Regions from separate parts of the Exiguobacterium sp. s36 genome, predicted to be linked through region 1. Evidence: riboswitches for the same ligand, from Rfam matches in the RefSeq annotation. Region 1 holds a riboswitch; each other region holds the start of a gene.

What was found. Region 1 has a riboswitch for S-adenosylmethionine ahead of msrA (peptide-methionine (S)-S-oxide reductase MsrA). Riboswitches for the same ligand answer to the same signal wherever they lie in the genome.
Region 2: another riboswitch for S-adenosylmethionine. It lies ahead of KNP95_RS02175 (LVIVD repeat-containing protein); the one in region 1 lies ahead of msrA (peptide-methionine (S)-S-oxide reductase MsrA).
Region 3: another riboswitch for S-adenosylmethionine. It lies ahead of KNP95_RS05345 (2,3-diketo-5-methylthiopentyl-1-phosphate enolase); the one in region 1 lies ahead of msrA (peptide-methionine (S)-S-oxide reductase MsrA).
Region 4: another riboswitch for S-adenosylmethionine. It lies ahead of KNP95_RS09430 (Na+/H+ antiporter NhaC family protein); the one in region 1 lies ahead of msrA (peptide-methionine (S)-S-oxide reductase MsrA).

The regions. Positions count from the first base shown of each region.
Region 1 is NZ_JACSLW010000008.1:1,437-5,124, reverse strand. Features, by position in the region: gene rlmN (dual-specificity RNA methyltransferase RlmN) at 1-370, opposite strand, end outside; gene KNP95_RS13625 (amidase family protein) at 440-1,843, opposite strand; gene KNP95_RS13620 (hypothetical protein) at 1,955-2,116, shown strand; SAM riboswitch class I at 2,161-2,262, shown strand; gene msrA (peptide-methionine (S)-S-oxide reductase MsrA) at 2,327-2,839, shown strand; gene KNP95_RS13610 (GRP family sugar transporter) at 2,869-3,688, opposite strand, start outside.
Region 2 is NZ_JACSLW010000001.1:428,439-432,126, forward strand. Features, by position in the region: gene KNP95_RS02170 (L-lactate dehydrogenase) at 1-403, opposite strand, end outside; gene KNP95_RS02175 (LVIVD repeat-containing protein) at 540-1,922, opposite strand; SAM riboswitch class I at 2,034-2,148, opposite strand; gene KNP95_RS02180 (YciI family protein) at 2,238-2,612, opposite strand; gene sufB (Fe-S cluster assembly protein SufB) at 2,746-3,688, opposite strand, start outside.
Region 3 is NZ_JACSLW010000001.1:1,065,512-1,069,199, reverse strand. Features, by position in the region: gene KNP95_RS05355 (methylthioribulose 1-phosphate dehydratase) at 1-162, opposite strand, end outside; gene KNP95_RS05350 (2-hydroxy-3-keto-5-methylthiopentenyl-1-phosphate phosphatase) at 159-809, opposite strand; gene KNP95_RS05345 (2,3-diketo-5-methylthiopentyl-1-phosphate enolase) at 806-1,963, opposite strand; SAM riboswitch class I at 2,033-2,134, opposite strand; SAM riboswitch class I at 2,340-2,442, shown strand; gene mtnK (S-methyl-5-thioribose kinase) at 2,524-3,675, shown strand; gene mtnA (S-methyl-5-thioribose-1-phosphate isomerase) at 3,672-3,688, shown strand, end outside.
Region 4 is NZ_JACSLW010000003.1:296,838-300,525, forward strand. Features, by position in the region: gene KNP95_RS09425 (TVP38/TMEM64 family protein) at 1-503, shown strand, start outside; gene KNP95_RS09430 (Na+/H+ antiporter NhaC family protein) at 531-1,832, opposite strand; SAM riboswitch class I at 1,885-1,980, opposite strand; gene KNP95_RS09435 (GGDEF domain-containing protein) at 2,077-3,688, opposite strand, start outside.

The DNA of each region.
Region 1 (3,688 bases):
TCTTCAAGAGGCCGCTCGCACAGAAGCTACAGCCGATGTTGCAGCCGACTTGCGTCGTCACACAGACCGAACGTCCGTATTTGTGACGCATGAGCACCGTCTCGATATAGTGTCCGTCATGCAATTTAAGTAAAAATTTGACCGTCCCGTCGCCCGCTTCTTGTTTGACGAACAGGTCTTGCGTCGAGATGACGTATTCGGCGGCGAGCGCCTCACGTACCTCGGCCCGTACCGAGATGTCCTCGATGTGCTTGACTCGGTCGATATAGAGCGAGTCCCAGATTTGTCTAGCGTGGAAGGAGCTGTATCCCCAAGAGACGCACGCTTCCGTCAGCTGATCGAATGTCAGCCCGTATATAGATGGTTTCATTGCTATCTGTCCTTTCTTCAATCCGCATACGTACCATTGTAGCGGACGTGGACGACCTGTGCAACGTTCTTATAACGGTGGGACGGGACGTGTCACGTGACGCTCGAACGCATAGGCGAGACGAATCAAGTCGCGTTCGGCATAGCTCGTCCCGGTGAACGATAGACCGAACGGGGCCCCGCTCGCCTTCAAGCGATACGGGATCGTGACGGTCGGATGGCCGGCTTTCGCCGCCATGTCATAATTGTGGTCATGCGGCAAGACGAGCGCATGAAGTTCCTGCTCGGCCAACAATCGGTCGATGCCGTCTGTCTTGGCGTGATAGACGTCGTCGAGGCGGCGCGTCAAATAGGCGTCCTCAATCAAGCGGCCCGATTGTTCGTTCGCTTTCTCGAACGTCTTCTGTCCATGCGGAATCGTCTCCGGATGACTGTTGTTCCAGTTAATCAAATCCGACAACGTCTCATACGGGAGCGTCGTCGAGGCGAGATACGCCTCGATTCCGAGCTTGAACTCATGGTACAGGATATCCCCTTGGTCGAGCCCTGCTTTCGTCGGCAGTTCGACGGTGACGATCTCGATGCCGCTCTGTTTCAGCAATGCGATCGCTTCGTCGTAGAGCACCTGCTCTTCTTCCGACAGATCGGTCTTGACGACACCGACACGCATCCCGACTGCTTGCCGCTCATCAAGACAAGTCCGGTAAGGCGGACCGGCCGGAAGATGCGTCGTCGCTGGGTCAGCTGGATCTTCCCCAACCATCGCCTCAAGGGCGAGCACCGCATCCCGGAGTGTCCGTGCCATCGGGCCGGCCGTGTCTTGCGACCGGGAGATCGGGATGATGCCGCTGCGGCTAATCAACCCGACGGTCGGTTTGATGCCAACGATTCCGTTATGGACGCTCGGGTGAATAATCGAGCCGCTCGTCTCGCTGCCGACGGCAAGCAACGTCAAGTTGGCCGCGACCGCTGACGCCGAACCTGAACTCGACCCTCCGACATCGAGCTTGTCCCCATATGGATTGAGCGTCTGGCCACCGACCCCACTCCAGCCGTTCGGCATGCCCTCGGTCAAAAAGTTGGCCCATTCGGACAAGTTCGCTTTCCCGAGGATGATGGCCCCGCTCGCGCGCAAGCTTTGGACGAGATGGGCGTCCCGGCCGGCGAAGTGATGCGCGAGGGCGACGGCCCCGGCCGTCGTCTTCATCAATCCCGCCGTCTCAACATTGTCTTTGATCAGCACCGGGATGCCGAGCAACGGTAATCGCTCACCTCGTCGAAACGCCCGGTCGGCCGCCTCGGCCTCGAACAAGGCGTCCGGGTTCACTTGAATGACCGCTCTCAGCTTATCGTTCAACTTGGCGATTCGAGTCAAATAATAGGCCGTCACGTCACGTGCCGTGAACGTTCCTTCTTTATATCCGCGATGGGCGGTCTCTATATCGAGTTCGAAACATGTGTTTGGTTCAGTCATATAGATTCCTCCTTTGGTCACTCGATGGTATTCGCTATCGCCACATGATTTCCTGTTTTCGTTCGCCAACGAATATGTAACTTGGTACACTGAAAGAAAAGGGAGGTTACTATGAACCGTTCGTACGTACTCGTCTTATTGTCCGTCTTTGCCTTGTTCTTCTTACAGCTATATGCCGGGGACGCTCCGTATACGCTACCGCTCTCCATCGTCCTCGTCATCTTGATTCTCGGCACCACCTTGGTCCAACTTCGACGCAAACCAAACCGTTGACGCCGCTTCAAATCTGATGGTATGATGCTCTCACCAACTACATATCGATATCTCGAGTGAACGAGAGACCTGGCTCTATGACTTCACAGCAACCTGCTTCGGCAAGGTGCTACTTCCAGCAAGGCAGTTTGCCTTGGCCGATATGACAGAGCGCTCATGTCGATGACATGAGCGCTTTTTTTTTGGAAATTGATCGAGGGGGAATTACTAATGGAAAAAGCAACATTCGCAGGCGGCTGTTTTTGGTGCATGGTGACGCCGTTCGAGGAACAACCTGGCATCGAGTCAATCGTATCCGGTTATACGGGAGGTCACGTCGATGACCCGACGTATGAACAAGTGAAAACAGGGACGACGGGACACTATGAGGTCGTCGAGATCACGTTCGACCCGACGCTATTCGCTTATGAGCGACTGCTCGAACTGTATTGGATTCAGACCGATCCGACCGATGACGGCGGCCAGTTCCAAGACCGCGGTAGCCAATATGCGCCGGCCATCTTCTATCATACGGAAGACCAACGCGTGAAAGCAGAACAGAGTCGCGACGCGCTCGCGGCGAGCGGACGCTTCAAACAGCCGATTGTCACGAAGATTCTACCGGCCGACACGTTCTATCCGGCCGAGGAATATCATCAAGACTTCCATAAAAAAAATCCGGCCCACTATAAAGAGGACCGGAAGAAATCTGGGCGCGACGCATTCATCGAGCAAGCCTGGTAAACAAAAGACGGGTCGTCTGACCCGTCTTTTTAGCTCTTGGCAATCCCGAGCATGAATCCGGCCACGACGATGAGCCCGATTCCCATAAAGACGAAGACCCGTTCTTTCGTCGTCTTCTCTTCTTTCAATAGATAAATCCCGCCGAGCGTCGCCACGACGACGTTCAATTGGGACAAGGCGAACGACGTCGCGATGCCGACCTCACCGCTTGACACGAACAGCCCGAAGTTCCCGATCCCCCAAGCGAGACCGGCCAAAATGTTTTTGAACGTCTTCGGGTCGAACTTCTTCACATCTTTCTCACGCAGGCTGAACAATAGCGCCGCGATGAACATCCCGACCGATTGCGGCAAGATGGCCGTGATGCCGTCGACCTCGAAATAGTTCGTCAGGACGGCATACGTCACATAACCGATACTCGACACGAGCAGGACGAGCAAACCTTTCTTCAAGGCGCCGCTGCTATCGCCATCTTTTTGTTGTTGGTATGACGTCAGTGCCGCCCCGATGATAATCAACACGAGCGCAGAAAAGCCGAGCCACAACTCGGTCGTCGTCTTCCAATCGCCGAGCACGATGACCCCGAACAACGACGTCCCGACGAGTTGCATCCCAGTGCTGATCGGCATCGCTTTCGATACACTTAAAATTTGGAACGACTGGAACTGTAAATATTGCCCGAGTGCCCAGAACACACCAGAGATGAAGCCGGTCACGATTGCGAGCGTCGTGAACTCCGGATTGAAGACGAGTGCGATGATGACCGCCATCACCATCGCCCCAATCGTCGTCCCGATTAACTGTTGAATCGGCTTGCCGCCGACTTTCGAGACGATAAGTGGGATACTC
Region 2 (3,688 bases), on a different contig from region 1:
TGACATTGACCGGGTTCGTCGCGACGACGATGATGCCGTCGAATCCGCTCGCCATAATTTGTTCCGTGACATGTTGCATGACCTTCGCATTTTGTTCGGCGAGGTCCATCTGGGTCTGACCGAGCTTTTGCGCGGCACCGGCCGTGATGACGACTATATCGGCGTCGCGGCAGTCCGAGTAGTCACCTGCCCAAATTCGGACCGGACTCGGGGCGAATGATATCCCGTGATTGAGGTCCATCGCCTCCCCTTCAGCCTTGGCGTGGTTCGAGTCAATCAAGACGAGCTCTTCACAGAGCGCGGCCATCGACAGTTGATAGGCGAAACTGACGCCAACCCATCCGGCGCCGACGACGGCGATGCGGGTGATGTCTTCTGGGTCAATCGTGTTCAAGTGATCCATATGCTTCATCCCTTTCTAAACGTGTTCTCTTTCTTAGCATACCCGACTCGTCTTCGTTTCACGACAAAAAATGCGAACTGCTTTAGATTATACAAAAAACCAGCGAAGTCGAGCTTCGCTGGTTGTCGAGAAATCCTTACTTATTGTTTTTTTGTAGCACTTTCAAGCCTGTGCCCATGTCAGACGCGAGCACATAGTTTTGATCGACGTAGACGCCCCAGATGTTCGCATCGGCCGGAACGTATTTTCCGATTTGTACCGGTTTACTCGGATTCGAAATATCAACCGCTCGCACCCCGCCCGCGTAGTGAGACAGGTACAACGTGTTCCCATGTACTTCTGGATCATGTACCGTTTTACCGAACGTGACTTGTTCAGCCGGATTCTCAGAGATATCTTCTGTCAAATCCGTCTTGAATTCGCTCAATAGTTTCGGATTCGTTTTGTTTTTAATGTCGAAGATTCGAGTGTATCCGTACGCTTGTTCGTAGCCTGATTTAACCGGCGCATACACTTCTCTCGTTTCGACGAGTACCGTGCCGCCTTTTGCAAGTGCCGCCGAGTGCGCCGATCCTTGTTGATCTGACGCAAATGTCGTCCGTCCTTCGTATGTCACGTTGTCTGGGTCTGAGATGTCCAGGATGATCGTCCCAAGATCCCAGAACGAGAGAAACGCTGTTTTCCCGTTCTCATCCGCATAGGCGCTATGGTTGAAGACTGGTCTCTTCTTGCCATCTGGCGCGTTCCACGTGTATCCGTCAAAGCTTTCATCCACTTCCGGCAAAGAACGTGGATCGAATTCGTATAGCTTCTTCGGTTCCGCTGGGTTGGTCACATCTACGAGTTGGAAATCCTTCTCTTTCCCGTGCGAATAGTAGTCCGCATAAGGATTCGAGGCAAGGACCAATACCCGGTCTCCTTGTGTCGTCAAGTAAAGTTCATGTGTCCCTCTCGTTTTCTTTGTCACTTCGTAGAAACCTAATTTCTTTGGCTCGTACGGGTTCGTCACATCATAGATCAGGAACCCGCCTTTCGAATTCGGATTTTTAGAGTCGAGTTGTTGAACCGATACAACCGCCAAATCACCTTTGAATGATTTTGTGTTCACCGTCTTCACGATTACTTTTTCCTGCCAAGTCCCAGGAATGTCTTGATCTGCGAATACAGCGACTTCTTTCGGGTTGGATGGATCTTTCAAGTCAAACACGCGAACCCCCCCGTTGCCTCCACCGGCAGTATGTGTCCCTGTGTATGCAAATCCTTTATGGGCGTACACGTCAGCCGTACTATTTTTCACACCTTCTCGGATTTCTTTCAGTGGTACGGCTGCCGTCTCATGTAGATACTTGACGTTCTTGCTTCCTTCCGTCACGGAAACCGAACTGATTTCATCCGGGTTACGCTCCCCTTTCTCGATGTTGATGTCACCAAGCTCGTCATGCGCGTATGTAACCGGTAAAGCTGATGAGACCGTTAATCCTGTGACGAGCGCTGCGCTTAATAAGAACTTTCCTTTCAAAATAAATTCCCCCTTAGATTTTTTTGATAGAAACTCTGTTAGAGGCAGAATGCAAAAAAATCCTTCTGAACTCATAAACGAGACAGAAGGATTCCGAAAAATTCCGATTTCCTCTCATCTCTCAGCGTTCGCTGTTAGATTTAGCACCGTTTCCGTACTGGCGATTCAGTACGGATGGTTGCCGGGCTTCATAGGGCTAATTCCCTCCACCTGCTCTTAATAAGAGTATTCATATCAAATTACTTTGTATTATGACGACGTTTCCATGGAATGTCAATATATTTTCTGCATAATCTTTACAGGTGAAGTTGTGGTTTATTCTCGCTCCCGATAATAGTGCACCGGCCGAATCTCGAGCCGCCACCCTAACGCTTCCGCTTCGGGCACTTGGGTCGTCGGATGGATGGAAGCGATTCTGAGCGCATCCTCCATATCCAACGCTTCAATCACGAACGCACTTCCCATCACTTCTTTCGATTCTGTAGCGGACCCATCTGTAATCGAAATCTGCTGTGACTCCCGCTTGAGTTGTTTCACGCTCGCTTCAAGCCCCATGTCCATCAATACCTTTTCACTTGCATACAGCTCCTGTAAGTGTCGTTCACACGTCGCCATGATTTGATCGATTTCTAGGTCGGACTTCTCGTTCATTTTGTCAGCGTCGAAATATCCCGTTACCAAGAACAGCATGTGATTGTCTCCTCTCGCATCTATAGACACGCGTCATCTAATTCCATTCCCTATTCCCTGTTTACAGACATAATCGACAAAAAAGACGGTCGACATGAGTTCATGTCAACCGTCCTTCTCTATATATACAGGATTATCCGATCGATCCTTCCATCTCAAACTTGATGAGACGGTTCATTTCGACGGCATATTCCATTGGCAATTCTTTCGTGAACGGCTCGATGAAGCCCATGACGATCATTTCCGTCGCTTCTTCTTCCGAGATTCCGCGGCTCATGAGGTAGAAGAGTTGCTCTTCTGACACTTTTGAGACTTTCGCTTCGTGCTCGAGTGAGACTTGGTCGTTCAAGATCTCGTTGTACGGGATCGTGTCCGACGTCGACTGATTATCCATGATGAGCGTGTCACATTCGATGTTCGAACGTGCGCCTTTCGCTTTACGACCGAAGTGGACGATACCGCGATACGAGACTTTTCCGCCTTGTTTCGAGATCGACTTCGAGACGATTGACGACGACGTGTTCGGTGCGAGGTGAATCATTTTCGCGCCCGCGTCTTGGTGCTGCCCTTTACCGCCGAGAGCGATTGAGAGCGTCATACCGCGTGAGCCTTCACCTTTCAAGATGACGGCCGGGTATTTCATCGTGAGTTTCGAACCGATGTTACCATCGATCCACTCCATCGATCCACCCGCTTCACAAACGGCACGCTTCGTGACCAAGTTGTAGACGTTGTTCGCCCAGTTCTGAATTGTCGTATAGCGGCAGTATGCGTCTTTGTTGACGAAAATCTCAACGACCGCTGAGTGGAGTGAGTTCGTCGTGTAGACCGGTGCTGTACATCCTTCGACGTAATGGACAGAAGCGCCCTCGTCGACGATGATGAGCGTCCGCTCGAACTGACCCATGTTCTCCGAGTTGATGCGGAAGTAAGCTTGGAGCGGTTGCTCGAGCTTCACGCCTTTTGGTACGTAGATGAACGAGCCACCTGACCAAACAGCCGAGTTGAGTGCCGCGAACTTGTTATCTGTCGGCGGAATCAATTTTCCGAAGTACTCACGGAAGATGGCTTCATCT
Region 3 (3,688 bases), on a different contig from region 1:
CGTTCGTTTCCGTTTATCGCGTCCACTCGCCGTGACGAGAAATTCGAGCGGGTCGTCAGAGACGCGAATCGCCAAATTCCCACTCGTTCCGGGGAACCAGTCGCGGGCGGCGAGTTCGTCTTTAATCTCGGCCAGTTCAAGCCAACGTGCCGTAAGGCTCATACGGCCACCTCCTTCAAGTGATGGGTGATGTCGTCAAACGTCTCGAACGGGGCGTAACGGATGCCTGCGTCTTCGCAGAGCGTGATGAGTTGACCTCGGGCGTAGACGAAGTCGGCACGCTTCGCGACCTCGAAGTCGGTCACCGAGTCGCCGATGACGATTAAGCGGTCGGCGGGATTGACGATGCGGCGAGCGAGCGTCGGCTTGCAACAGCCGCAATCGTTCGTGCACTGTTCGTCGCAAGCGTGCGACCACGTGACGGTTACCGTCTCAGCAGAGAAGTCGGCGACGTTGCAGTAGATATGCTCGGGGTCGACGTGGCCTGCTAAAATTGGATGGACGAAAAAGTCCATCCCGCCGCTGACGACGTCAAACTTCCAGCCGTGGGCCCGAACTTGTTCTAAAAATGCCGGGAACCCTTGGCGGAGCGTGATCCGCTCCAACAAATAATCACGGTAAGCCCGGGCAGCCGCGCTCGGCAATAGTTGAAACAGTTGACCGACGCCGGAGCGGATTGAAATCCGTTGTTCGAGGACCGCATCTTTCAACTCGACCCAAGCCGGCGGGGCGAACGCTTTCATCAAGGCGATGATATTGTCTTCCGCCGTGATCGTCCCGTCGAAGTCGCACAGGATATGGATCGTCATCGCGACGCCCACGCCTTTAACGCGGTATCGAGTTCGTCCGTCTGTCCTTCGGTGTGACCGAGGACGTGAGTGATGGCTTGGCGGAAAGCACGGGCCCCGGCGGCTGCACCGTCCGGGTGACCATGAATGCCACCGCCGGCGTTGATGACGACATCTGTCCCGAAATCACGAATGATATCGGCGACAAGCCCCGGATGAATCCCAGCTGACGGGACCGGTAAAATTGGTTTCGACCAATGCGGTTCGGCGCTCAAGTCACGAATCGCGAACGCCTCGTCCCGTGGTGTCGCGAGCGAACCGTACGGAGACGGGAAGAGCGTCAAATCGGCCCCGGCGAGACGTGGGAGTTTACCGAGTAAGAGCGAATGACTGATGGACCCGGTCAAGGCGCCGGCAAAGGCCGGGTGGGCCAAAATCGGCACACGGATGTCTGGGTCGTTCGCAAGTTCGCGCAGTGCGTCAAGACCGTACGTATAGACGTTGAATAGGAGCGCCGTCGCACCGGCCTCGATCAGCCGGAGCGCCTGGTCGCGAAGACCGAACACAGGGCCGCTCAGCGTGATGGCGTAGAGGACACGCTTCCCGGTCGCCTCAAAGTGCGCTTGAATGACGGCCGCTCCGATCCGGGCCCGTTCGAGCGACGGCGTGAGCGGATTGTCGTATAAAATCTCGTCGTCTTTGACGATATCGATGCCGCCGGCGAACTGATCGCGGAGTTGCTGCTCGAGAAACGCGAGGTCACGCCCGATGACGCCTTTGAAGATGCTCATGACGAGCGGACGGTCATGGACACCGAGCAACTCGCGAATCCCGTCGACGCCGAACTTGGCGCCTTTGAAATGAGGGGCGAGCGTTTCGGGCAACGTCAAATCGGTTAACCGAATCGAATCGTCGAGGGATAGTTTCCCGAACGTCGTCGTCAAGATGGATGAAAAGTCAGGGCTGACATTATGTAACGGATAGCGGATCGTGAACCGGCTCGTCGTCTCCGTATGGGTGGTCGATACGACCTCACCCCGGTACGCCTGTAACTGCTCTTGCTCTAAATGACGCAGCTCGGTCCATGTGCCGACGGTCAGCTCGAGGGCGATTTTGTCGGCAATGCTTGCGACCGCATCCGTCCGTTTGATTTCATATGTGGCAGTGATACTCATATGGTTCCTCCTTCCAGGCAAACAAAAAATGACCCCATGCCGAGGCAAGAGGTCATCATAAAAAATGAACTCTTATCTCTCAGCTTTCGCTGCAAGAATTAGCACCGTGCCATCTCTGGTCGGTTGCTGCGACATCATCGGGCTCGTCCCTCCGTCTGCTCTTGATAAGAATGTGATTTGAAGTTGTGAAATTTAATTGAATTTTTACACAGATTCGTCACGTCGTCAATTCCTTTTTTTCCAAAAAAAATATTTTGGGAAGTTGTTTCCATATATGCACAAAAAAAAGACGAGTGGCACGGAGAAAAGGACGTTGACAATTGTGACGTCGAGTCCGTAATATTCATCACATAAGTTCACCGAATCGAATAAACCACTCTTATCGCGAGTTGGCAGAGGGAATTGGCCCGATGACGCCGCAGCAACCGACCATTAGGCACGGTGCTACATCCACCAGACGAATGTCTGACAGATGAGAGGAACAACCATTTTGGCTGTGCCTCTTTCTCGCGGAGAAAGGGGCTTTTTTTGTGGGCAACGTACAGGAAGGGGAAAACATCATGTCATATCAACCATTTACAGAACAGTCTGTCGTCGAGCACGTCCGTCAATTAGGATACTTGCAAGACGGAATCGCCGAGTGTGAGGAAATCGGGGACGGCAATTTGAATCTCGTGTTTCGGATTCGCCAAGGCGAACAGCGCCTAATCGTCAAACAGGCGCTCCCATACGCCAAAGTTGTCGGCGAGAGCTGGCCGCTTACACTCGAACGGGCATGGATTGAACAGTTGGCACTCCGTGAGTTTGCGAACGTGGCGCCGCGTTTCGTCCCGGACGTCCTCGGTAGCGACCGGACGCTCGCCTACACGATTTTAGAAGATCTGTCTGATTATGAGATTGTCCGCATCGGTTATTTGAAAGGGGAGAGCTATCCGGAACTCGCGCGTCATGTCGGTGAATTTTTAGGCGAGACGCTGTTCGCGACGTCGGATTATGCGGCCGGCCCGATCGCGAAGAAGCGGATTGAACGTGACTATTACAACCCGGAACTGTGTGACATCACCGAGAAGCTCATCTTCACCGACCCGTTCAAAGACGCGGAGTCGAACAACATCGAGGCGGCGCTTCGAGAAGATGTCGAACGCCTCTGGCAAGACCAGGCGCTCAAGGTCGAGGTGACGAAACTGAAAGTCGGATTTGTCACGAAACATGAGGCGCTTCTGCACGGTGACCTACATACAGGCAGCATCTTCGCGACCCAACAAGAGACGAAAATCATCGATCCAGAGTTCGCATTTTACGGACCGTTCGGCTTCGACCTGGGCCAAATCATCGCCCATTTGACGCTGTCGACGTTCTATGACCCGTTCAAACGCTTCGAACGTTTCACAGACGTCTTGACGGTGTGGGAGACGTTTGAGAAGACGTTCCGGGCCAACTTTGAGCGCGCCGTCGAACCGTTCAACACGGACGGTTTTGTCGACGAGTTGTTGCGGACGATCTTCAGCGACACGATCGGCTACGCCGGTTGCGAACTCATTCGCCGTGCCGTCGGACTCGCCGGTGTCGCCGATCTCGAGACGTTGCCGGAAGCGACGCGGCTCGAACGAAAACGTGACGCGCTTGCCCTCGGGACGGCGCTCATCAAAGAACGCCACAGCGTCGAATCGATTGACGACTTGGTGACGCTTTTGTCGGGGGTGCGCGTATGACGGTCCAAAACAT
Region 4 (3,688 bases), on a different contig from region 1:
ACGCAGCGACATATGGATTTTTGCTTGGGACGTTACTGTCTTGGATCGGGAGTTTGCTCGGAACAATTCTTGTGTTTGTAGCTGTTCGCTACGTGTTCCGAAAGCCGATGACGCGGTGGCTCGAGAGACATAAGCAAGGCGTCTATTGGCTCGAACGCATCAAGCACATGAGTCCGGTCTCACTCGGGTTTCTGTACTCGCTCCCGTTTATTCCGGTCAGCTTGATCACATACTTACTCGCGCTCATTCAAATGCCGCTCCGTACGTTCATCATGGCGGCCGGGTTCGGCAAGTTGCTCGTCGTCTTGATTTTCTCTGTCATTGGCGACCAGTGGGAAGAGTTTATCCAAAGCCCGTTCCGATTATCGATGCTCGTCTTATTACTGATTGTCCTATGGGCCATCAGCCGTGGACTCGAAGAACTGCTTAAACGGCGTGCCTTCAGAAAACGGAACGAGCAGCTGAAGCGTGAACTTGAAGCGAAACGACAAACGACCTTGTGAAGCGACTGCTTCACAAGGTCGTTTTCGTTAAGCGCGTTTTTTGAAACGCGGGAAGTTGAAGGCGATGGCCAATCCTCCGCAAATGAACAACAAGAACGGATAGAACATATACGGAACGAGCGCCGGTGACGCTGTGTTCGTCAGTTCGGCCGCAATGAGAAGCTGTGCCCCATAAGGCAACAGACCTTGGACCCCACACGAGAAGATATCGAGTACACTCGCTGACTTTTTACGTTCGATGTCATAATCGTCGGCGATGTTCGCGGCGAGCGGACCAGCCACGAGAATCGAAATCGTGTTGTTCGCCGTCGCGACGTTTGTCGCACTGACGAGCCCGGCGATGCTCCACTCCGCGCCGGCCCGTCTTTTAATTCGGGACGTGAGCGCGTCACGCAAGTACGTGAGTCCGCCGTTATGCGAGATGAGCCCGACGAGCCCACCCATGAGCAATGTCAGGAGTGAAATCTCGGCCATGCCCATCATGCCGTCCGCCATGGCGGTGACGTACGTGGTGACGGCTAGACTGCCGTCCAACAGACCGATGATGCCGGTCAGGGCGATGCCGCCGAGCAAGACGAGGATGACGTTCATTCCCGTCAAGGCGAGCACGATGACCGCAAGGTACGGAATCAGCTTATACCATTCAAACGCTGCTGGCTCGATGGTCGATTCACCGCTCGATAAGACGGCGAGCAAAATCGTTGTGATGACGGCTGCCGGCAAGATGATCCAAAAGTTAGTCCGGAACTTGTCGCGCATGTTCGTCCGTTGGGTGCGGACGGCTGCAATCGTCGTGTCCGAAATGAACGACAAGTTATCACCGAACATGGCACCGCCAACGACGGCCGCTGCTGCGATGGCGATATTGACGCCGCTCTCCTCATGGATGCCGAGGGCGATCGGCGCCAGTGCGGCAATCGTCCCGGTCGATGTGCCCATCGCCATTGAGATGAAGGCCGCGATGACGAACAGGCCGCTCAAGAGGAGCGAAGGCGGTAATAACGTCAATGCCGCATTGACGGTCGCATCAATCGCCCCGATTGCTTCGGCGACGCTTGAAAACGCGCCGGCGAGCAAGAAGATGAACACCATGATCAAGATGCTTGGGTTGCCGGCGCCTTGGGCGACACGTTCGACCGTCTGGGTGACGCTTCCTTTCGTCATCATCGCCGCGACGATGACGGCAATCAAGGCCGCAATCAAGACGGGAAATTTATAAAAATCGTCATAGTAGATGCCTGCCCCGATAAAGAAGACGAGGAAGACGAGTAAGGGCAAGAGCGCCCATTTGTTAGCTGTTGGTTGTTCCAATCGATTCACCTCATTCATAAAAATAAAAAGAGAGCCTTCTGAAAAAAGGCTCTCTCTACAAGAAACACTTTTTTCATCTTTCGAGCAGACCGCTCGCTGGATTTGGCACAGGTTACCCGCTGCCGAGACGTCATCGGGCCAGTCCCTCAGTCTCTCTTGATAAAAAAGTTGTGATATTTAGTTATAAGACACGTTCCCTAACGTACCTGTTTCAAATCTGCTTGTCAATAGCAAACCCCCACGCGATGCACGTGGGGGCGAGTCAGGACGTCAAAAAATTGTAATGGGCGACGCGGTTGCGTCCTGCGTACTTCCCGCCGACGTAAAGCGCTCGGTCGGCGTTGCGAATCGTATCGTCTAGTCGTTTGTCACCGAACGCTTGAATCGTATCGACGCCGATTGAGGCGGTCACTGGGATATCGATTCCGTCAACGTGGAATGGTTTGGTTTCGATTTGTTGACGGATGCGCTCGGCAATCTCGACGGCGGCTTCGACATCGCATCGGTTCAACAGCAAGATGAACTCCTCGCCGCCATAACGGGCTGCGAAATCATCGGTGCGGAGCACTTGGCGGATGCGGCGACCAAACTCTTGGAGCACGCTGTCTCCGACTTGATGACCGTGCGTGTCGTTGATTTTTTTGAAGAAGTCGATATCGAGCATTGCGACGGAAATCGGGTACATCGAGCCGTCCGAGATTTGTTGAATCCCGTATTCATAAAAAGCCCGTGCATTGGCAAGCAACGTCAAGCTGTCCGTCCGGCTCTCGGTATAGAGGCGGTCGCGTTCATGACAACGACTGATCGTTCGATTGAACGATTTGAGCAGTTTGACAATCTCACGTTGAATGATGGGCGGATAGCCATAGACGTGCTCGCCGGTCATGACGAGCCACGTGCGGATGCCTTCGATTTCCTCGGAACGGACCGAGATGAAGCTATGATAGTCTTCATCGAACTCGTTCGATAACGGGGCGTCCCATTCAAAGCGCATCTCATACTCGACCGAGGCTTCGTTCGGATAGGTTGCATCGAGTAAATCAAAGACGACGTGGCGATCGATCGGCTGGCGCGTCTTTAAATCAAAGTAAAGTGTGCGATCGAACAGTTTGAACTCGACGAACCCTTCGTCGTACTCGTTGAGTCGTTCACATTGACTGAGGAACACCTCAATCGCTTGCGCCTCGCTTTGTGACAACGACACGGCTTCTTTTGCCTCATCATATTGTTCAATCAACGATTTGAAGGCGTCTTGCCGACCTTTCTGGATGATGAGCCGCTTAATAAAGAAGGTGAGTGCGGCGGCGATACTGCTGACGACAAGCAAGTTCGTCTCACGGAAGAGCGAGGCTGCTAAAATGAAGACGAGACTGACGATATACGTGTAAAACGCGATGTTTAGAAAGTCGCGGACCGGGATATCGACACGGAACCACCAACCGACTTGATACTTTTGTACGACCGTGTTTAAGATGATGGCCACAATCAAGCCGGCAAGCGGCAGAAACGAATCTTGGGAATAAAAACCGAGACCGGTCACACCACCGAGTGCCAAGTAGACGCTGGCCGGGATGGCGATTTCCAAAAACGACGTGATGGCGTTCCACGGATACGTAAAACGGAACCGTCGAAGCGCGACGCGCGGTTTCAAGTTGACGAACTGGAAGACGAGTAGTCCAATCTGATTGACGAACAGCGCTGTCTCAAAATCAAAGAATAAAAAAATAATTAAGACGATACTTTCTGAAAAGGTAAAGTAGACGCCTTTCCGTTCAATGGAGTCCATTTGAAAAGTAATGACGAGCAACGCAATCAAGATGAACGGTAACGGCTCGATGGCCGGCATGTTTAATACGCCTGTAGCGAACAAGATG